DNA from 2 places in the Allobosea sp. GW821-FHT03A12 genome. Region 2 is predicted to be linked to the other one. Evidence: predicted binding sites of a transcription regulator. Region 2 holds the regulator's gene; the other holds the start of a gene.

Region 1 (6,621 bases), on a different contig from region 2:
AGCGGCGACAGGAACTGGTGCAGCAGATAGCCATGGGCGCAATGCAGCTCGATCGCCTGCAGGCCGAGCCGCACCGCCCGGCGCGCCGTTGCGACGAAGGCCTCGCGGATCCGCTTCAACCCGGCTGAATCAAGCGGCAGCGGTAGCCGATCCTTGGCCTGCATCGGCAATGCGGAGGGAGCGAGCGTCTGCCAGCCGCGATCATCGAGCGGGCGCTGCCCGCCGCCGGTCCAGGGCGAGTACACCGAGGCCTTGCGCCCGGCATGGCTGAGCTGGATGCCGATCGGCATGTCGGAATGGCGCCGGACCGCTTCGAGCACGCGCGCCAGCGCCGCTTCGTTCGCATCGCTCCACAGGCCGAGATCGTCCGGACTGATCCGCCCTTCCGCCTCGACCGCCGTCGCCTCGATGATCAGGAGCGCGGCGCCCGACAGGGAGAGGTTCCCGAGATGGATCAGGTGCCAGTCGGTGGCCGAGCCCTCCTCGGCCGAATACTGGCACATCGGCGCGATCACGACCCGGTTCACCAGATGAAGGCCGCCGAGGTCGAAGGGCTGGAAGAGCTGGCTGGGCATGGATGTCTCCGGGCAGGCGATTTCGGACGCGTATGATGGCGGTTCAGGGCGAGATCAGCCAGATCGCTAGCGGGAAGGTGAGGGCTGCGGCGGCAGTCGAGATCACGATCGCCGCCGCGATCGGGCGGCTGCCGGTGTCGAAGCGTTCGGAAATGACGAAGACATTGGCCGCGATCGGCAGCGCCGCATAGAGCACGCCGGCCTGGACCCAGAACGCATCGAGCTTCAGCACCAGCGCCAGCACCACCCAGGTCAGCAGGGGATGCAGAACGAGCTTTCCGACGACCAGCGGCAGCACGCCGCGCAAGGGCAGCCTGCCCTGCCGGCTCCATTGGAAGGCGGCGATCCCCAGGGCGAAGACGCCGACCGGGGCGGCCGAGGCGCCGAGGAAGAGCAGGAATCGGTCGACCGGCTCCGGCAGCGCGACCCCGCTCAGCGACAGCGCGATGCCAGCCATGATCGAGAGCATGAACGGGTTGACGATCGTGCCGCGGACGAGTCTGAGCGCGATCACCAGCGGCGAGCCCTGGCCGCGCCCGGCCTCGATCAGCCCGATCGAGAGTGGCACGATCAGGGCGGTATCGCAGATCAGGCCGATCGCGATCGGCGCCGCGGCGCTGTCGCCGAGAAAGGCGAGCATCAGCGGGATGCCGAGGAAGGCGAAATTGCCGCCAACCAGCGCCTGGCCTCGCGACACGGCATTGGTGAAGGGCAGGCCGAGCAGGCGCCGCTGCAGCAGGATCGCGAGGGCGAGCACCGTGACCCCGATCAATGCCAGCGCCGCGAAGAAGACGCCGTTCCACAATTCCGCGATCGGCTGGCGCGACATCACTCGCAGCACCATCGCCGGCGTCGCCACCATGAACGCGAAGGTGTTGAACACCCTGACCGTGTCGGCCGCGAACATGCCGCGCCAGGCGGTGAAGGCACCGAGCGCGATCACCGCGAAGAAGGGCGTGCTGGTGGCGAGGAATTGCAGCATGGGCGGACCGATCGCCCGCGTGGCGGGCCTGTGCGATCGCGCTAGCAGATTTCAGCAATGCGTGCGGCTGCCATAGACGCATGGGGCCTGCGCTTGGGCGGCGTTTAATGCCGCTCAGCCTCTGCGGCGGCGGTCTTCGCGTCGCTGCCGCGCCGCGCCTTCAGCACCGGCTCGACGATGAAATGCATGCCGACGAGGCAGAGCCCGCCGACCGCGAGCCCGAACACCGCGGACGCGGCGGCGGTGGTCAGCCATTCCAGCAGAGCTGCGAGCGCCGGCCAAGCCTTCCCGACCACGACGGCGACGGCATGGATGGCGTGCTCGATCCCGGCGAGCCCGTAGCCGGCGAGGCCGTGGATGATGATTCCGCCGCCGACCCAGAGCATCGCTGCCGTGCCGACGGCGCTCAGCAGCTTGAGGAAGGGCGGCATGCCGGTGACGAGGCCACGTCCCAGCAGCCGGACCGGGAGGATGCGGCTACGCGCCAGCGCGACGCCGGCATCGTCCGCCTTCACGATCAGGGCGACGACGCCGTAGACCAGAACGGTCATGCCGAGGCCGACCACGGCCAGCACCAGCGCCTGCATCCAGAAGGACGAGGCGGTGATGGTGGAGAGCGTGATCGCCATGATCTCGGCCGAGAGGATGAAATCGGTCTTGATCGCGCCGGCGATCTTCTGGTCCTCGAGCTGCCTGGCGTCGAGGGCGTCGGTGCCGCCTTCGCCGGCCGCTTCGTCGCGATGCGCATGCGGCACCACGAGCTCGTAGACCTTCTCGAAGCCCTCGAAGCAGAGATAGGCGCCGCCCGCCATCAGCAGCGGCGTGATCGCCCAGGGCGCGACCAGGCTGAGCACCAGAGCCGCCGGCAGCAGGAAGATGAGCTTGTTCTTCAGCGAACCGAGCGCGATCTTCCAGATGATCGGCAATTCGCGCTCCGCCGCGAAGCCGACAGCATAGCGCGGTGTGACCGCCGCGTCGTCGATGACGATGCCGGCCGCCTTGGCGCCGGCCTTGGTCGCCTGCGCCGCGGCGTCGTCGAGCGCGGCCGCAGCGACCTTCGCCAAGGCTGCGACGTCGTCGAGAAGGGCGAACAGTCCCGAACTCATGGCGGTCTCCAGGCGAGGCCGCCGGGTGGGCGGCGCACAGCGGATAGGTGATCTGGTTTGCCCCGATATGACAGCAGCGAGCCGCCCGCAGGCAAGCCGGAGCGGATGCGGACTTGACTCCGGCACGTTTTGGAGTCGCTTTATGCATGGAACAAAAAGTGAACATGTATCTCCATGGCAGACGCCTCCACCCGATCCCTGACAGCCTTGCGGCAGAGCCTCGCTCTGGCGGGGCTGGCGCGTGAGCTTGCGCCGGTGGAGCGGGTTGCGTTCGGGACGCCCTCGCTGGATGAGCCGCTGGGGGGAGGGATCGCGCGCGCTGCCTTGCATGAGGTTTATGCCTCGGCCGGGGCCGACCTTCCCGCCGCCACGGGCTTCGCCGCGGCGCTGGCCCTGCGCGCTGCCGGATCGCGGCCCGTGCTCTGGGTCCGGCAGGATTTCCTCGATGCCGAAGCCGGGCGCCTGCATCCGCCGGGCCTGGCCGAGCTTGGGCTCGATCCCGCACAAATCCTCTTGGTCAGGGTCCGCGACGGCGAGGGGGCGCTGCGGGCCGGCGCGGAAGCGGCGCGCTGTGCCGCGCTCGGGGCGACGCTGATCGAACCCTGGGGCGCACCGCGCCAGTTCGACCTGACCGCCAGCCGCCGCCTGGCTCTGGCGGCGGAGACCTCCGGCGTCCTGACCCTGCTGCTGCGGGTGGCGGCTGAGCCGCAGCCCAGCGCCGCCAGCACGCGCTGGCAGGTGCATGCCTTGCCGTCGCGGGCGCGGGAGGCGCAGGCGCCGGGCGACCCCGCTTTCGGATTACGGCTGCTGCGCCATCGCGGCGGCCTTGGTGAGCGTGAGTGGCGTGTGGAGTGGAACCGTGACGAGCGATGTTTCCAGGACAGGATCGGGGGAGAGGGAGGCAGCAAAAATGGAGCGGGGGATGCAGCGCCGCTATCTCGCCCTCTGGTTTCCCTATCTGGCGAGCGAGCGCCTGCGCCGGCGGGGCTCCGCCGGGCCGGGTGAGCGTCCGCTCGTCCTAGTCGAGAAGGATCGCGGCGCGCTGCGCCTCGCCGATTGCGACAGCCAGGCCGTCGGGCTCGGCCTGACGCGCGGCCTGACCCTGGCCGACGCCCGCGCCCGCATCCCGGAGCTGACGGTGGTCGAGGCCGATCCGGCCGCCGATCAGCGCCTGATCGAATGGCTCGCCGCGCTCTGCGACCGCTTCACCCCGCTCGTCGCGCTCGATCCGCCGCATGGGCTGGTGCTCGACATCACCGGCTGCGCCCATCTCTTCGGCGGCGAGGCGGCCCTGCGCCAGCGCGTCGGCCGGAGCATGGATTGGCTCGGTCTCACCGTCTTCGCCAGCATCGCCGGCACGCCCGAAGCGGCCCGCGCCCTCTCCCGTTTCAGCCGCTGCGCCATCTCGTTACCGAGCGAGGATGAGCAACGGACGCTGCCGCTATCGGTCTCGGCATTGGAGGCTTCGGCCGAGACGGTGATCGCCTTGTCGCGTGCTGGGTTGAAGACGCTGGGCGATCTCGCTGGCCGGCCTTCGCACACGCTCGCCGCCCGCTTCGGCGAGGCGCTGGTCACGAAGCTGCGCCGCATTCTCGGCCATGAGGATGCCCGGATCACGCCCTTGCGTCCGCCGCCCGATTGCGTGGTCGAGCGGCATTTCCCCGATCCGCTGCAGGACACCGGGGGATTGGAGGAGATCGTCGCCCGCCTGCTCGGCGAGGCCGGGCGCCTGCTCGAGGCGCGCGGCGAGGGCGGGCGCGCCTTCGAGGTCAGTTTCTTCCGCAGCGACGGCGCCGTGCGAAGGCTTCAGCTGGAGACCGGCCGGCCTTCGCGCGATACCGCCGCGATCCTGCGCCTCTATCGCGAGCGCATCGACAGCCTGGCCGACCCGCTCGATCCCGGCTTCGGCTATGACGCGATCAGGCTTGCCGTCCCGGTCTGCGAACCGCTCGGCACGCCGCAAGCGAGCCTTGACGGACGCGCCGTCGAGGAGGAGGCGGTCGCCGATCTGGTCGACCGGCTGGTTGCTCGCTTCGGCCGTGAGCGTGTCTTGCGCTTCATCGCGCAGGACAGCCATCAGCCCGAGCGCGAGGCGGCGCTTGTCCCGGCCGCAGCTAGCGCACCGGAAGATGCTGCGCCCTGGCCCTTAGCCCAGCCGGACGAGCCGCCGGCCCGTCCGCTCCAGCTCTTCGAGCCGCCGCAGCCGGTCGAGACCCTGGCCGAGGTGCCTGATGGGCCGCCCTTGCGCTTCCGCTGGCGGCGCGTGCTGCACGAGATCGCCCGGGCCGAGGGGCCGGAGCGGATCGCGCCGGACTGGTGGCGCGATGGGCCGGGCGAACATACGCGCGACTATTACCGCGTCGAGGATGCGCAGGGGCGCCGCTTCTGGCTGTTCCGAGCTGGCCTCTATGGCCGCGAGACGACCGCGCCGCGCTGGTACCTTCACGGGCTGTTCGCATGACCGCCTACGCCGAACCCGTCGCTGCGAGCAATTTCTCCTTCCTGCGCGGCGCCTCGCCTGGGCCGAACCTGGTGATGACCGCGCTGCTGCTCGGCCAGAGCGGCCTCGGCATCGCCGACCGCAACACCGTCGCCGGCGTGGTGCGGGCCTGGAGCGCTTTGCGCGATCTACGCGAGGACGGCGTGCTGGCTCCCGAGAAAATCCGCGAGGGCGGCAGTCCCGGCGAATATATCTGGGTCGAGAACCCGACCTTCGCCGATCTGCCGTTCACCTTGCCGCAGCTCCAGGCGATGGCGAAAGGCTTCAAGCTCGCCACCGGCAGCCGCCTCGTCTTCGCCGACGGCACGCCGGACATTGTCGTCTATCCCGCCAACCGTGCCGGCTGGGGCCGGCTCTGCCGCTTGCTGACGTCAGGCAATCTGCGTGGCGCCAAGGGCGAATGCATCCTTTCCCTCGACGACCTCCTAAATGACGCTCGCGACCTCCTCTTGATCGTCATGCCGGAGCGCCGGCTCGACGGTCTCTCCGACACCCTCGCCCGGCTCGATGCCGCCGCGCCCGGCGCGGTCTGGCTCGCCGCGACCATGTCGCGCCGCGGCGATGATCGCCGCCGCCTCGCCCGGCTGAAGGCGATCGCGGCACCGACCTGCACCCCGCTGATCGCCACCAATGACGTGCTCTACGATGCGCCCGAGCAGCGCGACCTGCAGGACCTGCTGACCTGCATCCGCGAGGGCACCACGATCGACAAGGCCGGCCGCCTGCTCGAAGCCAATGCCGAGCGTCATTTGAAGGCGCCGCAGGAGATGGCCCGGCTTTTTAAGGAAGCGCCGGAGGCGATCGAGGAGATCCAGCATCTCTTTGGGCGCATCGAGTTCGATCTCAAGGAACTGAGATACGAATACCCTGACGAACCCATTCCGCCCGGCTGGAGCCCTCAAGCCTGGCTCGAAGACCTCGTCCAGAAGCGTGGTGAAATCCGCTATCCTGAAGGGGTGCCGGACAAGGTCCGCGATCTGCTGACCAAGGAGCTCGCCCTGATCGGCAAGCTCGATTACGCCCGTTATTTCCTTACCATCCGCCAGATCGTCGACTTTGCCGAGAACAGGGGCATCCTTTGCCAGGGGCGGGGCTCCGCCGCCAACTCCGCCGTCTGCTACGTGCTCGGGATCACAGCCGTGAACCCGGCCGAGAGCGATGTGCTGTTCGAGCGCTTCATCTCGACCGAGCGGCGCGAGCCGCCCGATATCGACGTCGATTTCGAGCATGAGCGACGCGAGGAGGTGATCCAGTGGATCTATGAGAAATACGGCCGTGAGCGCGCCGGCATCGCCGCGACCGTGATCCATTATCGGCCGCGCAGCGCCATGCGCGAGGCCGGGAAGGCGCTGGGGTTGACCGAGGACGTCACCGCCCGCCTCGCTTCGACGCAATGGGGCAGCTGGGGCTCCGACATCACCCGCAACCAGATCCGTCAAGCCGGACTCGATCCCGACA
Region 2 (6,621 bases):
CGGCGCGCCCATCCCCGACGGCGCCGACGCGATCCTGATTCAGGAACACGCCGAGGGCGTCGGCGGCCCGGTCATCCGCGTCACCAAGCCGGCGAACAAAGGCCAGTTTATCCGCCCGGCCGGGCTCGATTTCGAGACCGGCGAGATCCTGCTGAAGGCCGGCCGCCGGCTCGACAGCGCTGCGCTCGGCCTCGCCGCCGCTGCGGGGCATCCAACCCTGTCCGTCCGCCGCAAGCCGCTGGTCGCGATCCTCGCCACCGGCGACGAACTCGTCCTGCCCGGCGAGCCGGTCGGTCCCGACCAGATCGTCGCTTCCAACAGCTTCGCCCTCGCCGCAATGATCGAGCAGGCCGGCGGCACGGCGCTCGACCTCGGCATCGCCCGCGACAACCACCCCGATCTCGCCGCCAAGATCGAGGCGGCGCGCGAGGCTGGAGCCGATGTCCTGGTCACGCTGGGCGGCGCCTCGGTCGGAGAGCACGATCTCGTCCAGGCGGCGCTGAAGGCGCAAGGCATGGCGCTCGGCTTCTGGAAGATCGCGATGCGCCCGGGAAAGCCGATGATGATGGGCCGGCTCGGCGCGATGGTCGCGCTCGGCCTGCCCGGCAACCCGGTCTCCTCGATCGTCTGCGGCCATCTCTTCGCAATGCCACTGGTCGAGGCTCTGCTCGGCATCGCCGACCCCGAGCGCGATCGCAGCGAGCCCGCCATCCTCGCCACCGACCTGCCGGCCAATGACGAGCGCCAGGACTATCTGCGCGCCACGATCGAGACGGCAGGCGGCGAGCGTCGCGTCAGGCCCTTCGCCAAGCAGGATTCCTCGATGCTGGCGAACCTGTCGCGGGCCGAAGCGCTGGTGATCCGCCCGGCTTTCGCCAAGCCGGCCAAGTCAGGCGATCCCTGCCGCGTCATCCGGCTGCGCTGATCCATTCACCTTGCGGGAGGAAGCGCCTTGCGGAACACAAGGCGAACAGCTATGGTGTTCGTGCTTTGTTTCGATTCCAGCCCGAGAGGCGAGCGGCGCGACCATGCTGACACGCAAACAGTTCGAACTGCTTCGCTTCATCCATGAGCGCCTGCGCGAATCCGGCGTGCCGCCCTCCTTCGACGAGATGAAGGATGCGCTCGACCTGCGCTCCAAATCCGGCATCCACCGGCTGATCATGGCGCTCGAAGAGCGCGGCTTCATTCGCCGGCTCCCGAACCGGGCCCGTGCCCTCGAAGTCATCAAGATGCCGGACGGCATCGGCGGGCCGCAGGCACAGCGCGGCCGCTTCAGCCCCTCCATCGTCCAGGGCGGCCTTGGCCAGACTCCGCCGCCCCCAGCACCGACTGTCAATCTGACGAAGCCGCGCCCGCCGGCTGCCGAGGAGAGCGGGCGCTCGACCGTCTCGATCCCGGTCATGGGCCGCATCGCAGCCGGCACCCCGATCTCGGCGATCCAGGAACGCAGCCACAGCGTCTCGATGCCGGCCGACATGCTTGGCGGCGGCGAGCATTACGCGCTTGAGGTCCGCGGCGATTCGATGATCGAGGCCGGCATCCTCGACGGCGACACCGTCGTGATCCGCAAGCAGGACACCGCCAATACCGGCGACATCATCGTCGCCCTGATCGACGACGAGGAAGCGACGCTGAAGCGGCTGCGCAAGCGCGGCTCCTCGATCGCGCTCGAAGCTGCCAACCCGGCTTATGAGACACGCGTGCTCGGTCCCGACCGGGTCAAGATCCAGGGCCGGCTCGTCAACCTGATGCGGCGCTACTGAAGCGCCTCCAGATCCTGTGCCGGCTCTGCAGCTGTGGGGCTCGGCGCGGGAGCAACTGCGGGCTCCGGCGCCGGCCTCGGTTCCGGCCGCACCCTGGTCCAGGGACGAAGACGCGTGACCTCGTCGGCCGTAAACGCGCGCCAGCCGCCGCGGGCTGCGTGGTAGGCGGTCGCGCCGTCACGGACGAGCGCGCTGCGATCGATCAGGCGGGCGGCGCAAGGTGCCGTCCAATAGAGCGAGGTCACCACGAGATCGGCGCGCTGGCAGTCCTCGACCAGGGCAATACGATCGCGCGTATAGGCGACGCTGCGACCATCCGGCAGGCGAATGACGCAGCCGCGCGCATCGCAGGCGGCGCCATTGCGGAGCACCACATCATCAGGCGAGCGTGAATCGCCGTCGGCATGCAGCCATTGCATCAGCACGAAGCGGCTCGGCTTGCCGGCCAGCACCATCTTCCCCTCCGGCCCGCGCACCAGCACACCCGAGCCGTCGCGCTCGATCAGGATGTCGGGCCGCGACGGCGCCGAGGCCAGCGCCAGCCCACCGACCAGTGGCAGCGCCGCGAGGAAACGCAGCGCCGTCGTCCACAGGGTCAGCCAGAGCAGCGACAGCGAGAACAGGATCAGCGCGGTCGGGCCGAAGGCCGGCAGCACCAAGGTCGAACGGTCGATGCCGGCGACCCAATGGGCGAGCTGGAGCACATAGCTCGAGGCCCAGCCCATCAGCGCCCAGGCCGGCCAGTCAAGCCCGAACGGATAGGCGAGCACGCCGAAGACCGCCGCCGGCATCACGATCAGCGAGACGAAGGGCAGCGCCAGCGCATTGCCGAGCAAGCCGAACGGATTGAAGGTCTGGAAATGATAGACGCCATAGGGCGCCGTCGCGGCGGTGGCGACCATGGTGGTGGTGAGGATGCCGACGGCCGAGAGCCAGAGCGGGCGCAGCGGCCAGGGCCAGGACGCCGCCGCCGCATCGGGCGCCCGCTCCTGCCAACGCTCGGCGAAGGCGATCAGCGCCGCCACCGCCCCGAACGACATCTGGAAGCTCGGCCCGAGCAGCGCCTCCGGCTCGCGCAGCAGCACGATGATCGCGGACAGAGCGAGATTGCGCATGGAGAGCGCCGGCCGATCGACCAGGATCGCCCCGAGCATGACCAGCGTCATGATCAGCGAACGCTCGGTCGCGACATCGGCGCCGGAGAAGATGCAATACGCGGTGGCGCCGAGCATGGCGGCGAGCGCTGCAAGCTTCTTCACCGGCCAATGCAGCGCCGCCGTCTGCGACAGCGCGAGCAGCGCCCGCACCAGCCAGAAGATCGTGCCCGCGGCGAGCACCATGTGCAGGCCGGAGATCGAGACGATATGGTAGATGCCGGCGGCGCGCAGATCGTTGTTGGTCGCTTCGCTGATCAGCCCACGCTTGCCGGTGACGAGCGCCGCCGCCATCGCCCCCGCCTGCCCGCCCCCGCTGGTCGCGATGCGCTCGGTCAGCGCGTTGCGGGCCTGGTCGATCGCGACCGCCAGAGCGAGCCGGCGCGGCATCGGGATCGGCGCCGGCGCAAGCGCGATCTTGCCGGCAATATTGCCGACCGCGCCGACACCCTGGAAGAAGGCATCGCGGGCGAAGTCATAACCGCCGGGACGCGCCGGCCCGGGCGGCGGCAGCAAGCGCGCGGTCGCGCTGATATGGTCGCCGGGCTTCAGCGTCGTCACCGGTGTGGTGACGCGCACCCGCCGCGGCCGCTGCGCCGGCTCGACGCCCGGCAAGTCGGTGACCTGGACGACGATGCGCACGCCCTTCTCACGCTGCTCCAGCGCCTCGACAAAGCCGGTGAGCTTGCCTACATGATTGCGGGCAAGCGCCGGTGCCGCGATGTTGTCCGTCCGCCAGGTCGCAGCCGCAAAGCCGGCAAAGGCCGCGGCGACTGCGATGCAGATCGCCATGACGGTTCGACGCCGGCGCATCAGCAGGCCAGCGAGCGCGGACAGCACCAGCCCGGCCAAGGGTGCGGCCAGCCCCGGTTCGCGATCTGCCAGGAAATAGAGCAGCACGCCGGCGCCCATGCAGACCGGCAGCCAGTTGAACAGGCGGCGGCGCTCGATCTCGGTTTCGATCGCTCTGCGGAAGTGGTCGCCCCAATCGAGCAACGAGGCGGATAGCGGCTGGGCAAAATGGGCGACGCGCCGCAACCGCGCCGGCAGAGCCAGCGCGCCCACCCTGCTACGGCGCTGTTCTGGCCCGTAGGAGAGCATCCGTCCCCCGTCGCGGCCGCGCGATGATCGTGCCCCCTCCCCGCAGGAGGCTCTTAACGGCAGCCGGCAAGCCATGTTACAGCGGCGGCGCCGGATGTCAGCCCCGGCCGAGGCTCGCATCGAAACCGCCCTCGTCTTTTGCTTACCCGTTCCTCCGGAGCCTCCTTTCATGAGCGATACGGTCGTCACGCGCTTCGCGCCGTCGCCAACCGGATTCCTGCACATCGGCGGTGCCCGCACCGCGCTGTTCAACTGGCTCTATGCCCGCCGCCATGGCGGCAAGATGCTGCTGCGCATCGAGGACACAGACCGCGAACGCTCGACCGAAGGCGCGATCACCGCGATCCTCGACGGCCTCGCCTGGCTCGGCCTCGATTGGGATGGGCAGACCGTCTACCAGTTCCAGCGCGCCGCGCGCCATCGCGAGGTCGCCGAGCAGATGCTGGCCGCCGGCAAGGCCTATTACTGCTATGCGACGCCGCAGGAGCTCGAGGAGATGCGCGAGAAGGCGCGCGCCGAGGGCAAGCCGCTGCGCTATGACGGGCGCTGGCGTGATCGCGATCCGGCCACCGCGCCGGAAGGCGTCAAACCGGTGATCCGGCTCAAGGCCGAGCAGACCGGTGAGACGATCGTCGAGGACGAGGTCCAGGGCCGCGTCACCTGGCAGAACGAGAATCTCGACGACCTCGTGCTGCTGCGCTCGGATGGCAACCCGACCTATATGCTCGCCGTCGTCGTCGATGATCACGACATGGGCGTCACCCATATCATCCGCGGCGACGACCACCTGACCAATGCCGCCCGCCAGACGCAGATCTACCAGGCGCTCGGCTGGAAGGTCCCCAGCATGTCGCACATCCCGCTGATCCACGGGGCGGACGGTGCCAAGCTGTCGAAGCGCCATGGTGCGCTCGGCGTCGATGCCTATCGCTCGATGGGCTATCTGCCGATCGCGCTGCGCAACTATCTGCTGCGCTTGGGCTGGAGTCATGGCGACCAGGAGATCTTCTCCCCCGAGGAGATGATCGCGCTGTTCAACCTCTCCTCGATCGGCCGCTCGCCAGCCCGCTTCGACTACGCCAAGCTCGAGAGCCTCAACGGCCTCTATATGCGCCAGTCGGAGGATCACGAATTGATGAGCGCGCTGAAGGCGATTTGGTCGGAGATCGGCCCGCCGCGCGGCATCGGCACGGAGCCTGCTCCGGAGCTGGAAGCCAAGCTGATGGCGGCCATGCCCGGCCTGAAGGAGCGCGCCAAGACGCTGATCGAATTGATCGACAGCGCCTCCTATCTCTATGCCCAGCGTCCGCTGGCGCTGGAGCCCAAGGCGGCCGCCCTGCTCGACGACGCGGCGCGCCAGCGCCTGCCGAAACTGGCGGAAAAGCTCTCGGCGGTCGCCGATTGGGCGCCGCCACCGCTGGAAAGCGCGATCCGCGATTTCGCCGAGGAGAGCGGCGTCAAGCTCGGCCAGGTGGCGCAGCCCCTGCGCGCGGCGCTGACCGGCAAGACCACTTCGCCCGGCCTGTTCGACGTGATGGCCGTGCTCGGCCGCGACGAGGTGCTGGCGCGCCTCGCCGACGCGGCCTGATCGCTCCCAGAAAGGCTAATGGCCGGTCGGTTGAACCCCTCGCCGAATTGGTCTAGCAACGCGCTGCGGACCGGCTGCTCCCGCTGCCGGTCCGGCATAAAAAATGCTTCAAAATCAGTCCGATGAACCCTTCCCGCCTGTCCGCTTCCAGGTTTTCCGTCACGGAGCCGTCATCGTGGGACGTTCGGATGACGCCTGATTGCAGATGAGCGGCCGGCGTTTCCGTCCGACCGGGACATGACTGAAGAGCGAGCCTGAAAGGATCGGATCCATGAGCGGAACTACCAGCCAGTTGACTGTCGACGGCAAGACCGTCGACATGCCGGTCAAAACGGGTTCGATCGGGCCTTCGGTCATCGACATCGGCAAGCTCTACGGCCAGACCGGGATGTTCACCTACGATCCCGGCTTCACCTCGACTGCGAGCTGCGAGTCGCAGATCACCTATATCGACGGCGACGAGGGCGTCCTGCTCTATCGCGGCTTCCCGATCGAGCAGCTCGCCGAGCACGGCGACTTCCTCGAGACCTGCTATCTCCTGCTCTATGGGGAGCTGCCGACGGCGGCGCAGAAGGCGGATTTCGACTATCGCGTCACGCGCCACACCATGGTGCACGAGCAGATGGCCCGCTTCTTCCAGGGCTTCCGTCGCGACGCGCATCCGATGGCGGTTCTGGTCGCCTCGGTCGGCGCCATGTCGGCCTTCTACCACGACTCGACCGACATCTCGGATCCGCAGCAGCGCATGATCGCATCGATGCGGATGATCGCGAAGATGCCGACGCTGGCGGCGATGGCCTACAAGTACACGATCGGCCAGCCCTTTGTGTATCCGCTGAACTCGCTGGACTACACCTCGAACTTCCTGCGCATGTGCTTTGCCGTGCCGGCCGAGGAGTACAAGGTCAACCCGGTGCTGTCGCGCGCGCTCGACCGGATCTTCATCCTCCATGCCGACCATGAGCAGAACGCCTCGACCTCGACGGTCCGGCTCGCCGGCTCCTCCGGCGCC

What was found. The regulator LexA, encoded in region 2, represses DNA repair genes until DNA is damaged. The targets are predictions, from matches to a motif close to TGTTCNNNNTGTGTTCNG.
Region 1: the regulator LexA is predicted to act here: its motif matches at 2,811-2,828, upstream of AC3WLC_RS10640 (ImuA family protein).

Annotation. Positions count from the first base shown of each region.
Region 1 covers NZ_JBYSVZ010000003.1:636,628-643,248, forward strand. The annotation lists gene AC3WLC_RS10625 (NADH:flavin oxidoreductase/NADH oxidase) at 1-575, opposite strand, end outside; gene AC3WLC_RS10630 (AEC family transporter) at 619-1,557, opposite strand; gene AC3WLC_RS10635 (DUF808 domain-containing protein) at 1,662-2,663, opposite strand; gene AC3WLC_RS10640 (ImuA family protein) at 2,838-3,668, shown strand; gene AC3WLC_RS10645 (Y-family DNA polymerase) at 3,586-5,124, shown strand; gene AC3WLC_RS10650 (error-prone DNA polymerase) at 5,121-6,621, shown strand, end outside.
Region 2 covers NZ_JBYSVZ010000004.1:593,710-600,330, forward strand. The annotation lists gene AC3WLC_RS17105 (molybdopterin molybdotransferase MoeA) at 1-925, shown strand, start outside; gene lexA (transcriptional repressor LexA) at 1,029-1,766, shown strand; gene AC3WLC_RS17115 (ComEC/Rec2 family competence protein) at 1,760-4,021, opposite strand; gene gltX (glutamate--tRNA ligase) at 4,191-5,609, shown strand; gene gltA (citrate synthase) at 5,881-6,621, shown strand, end outside.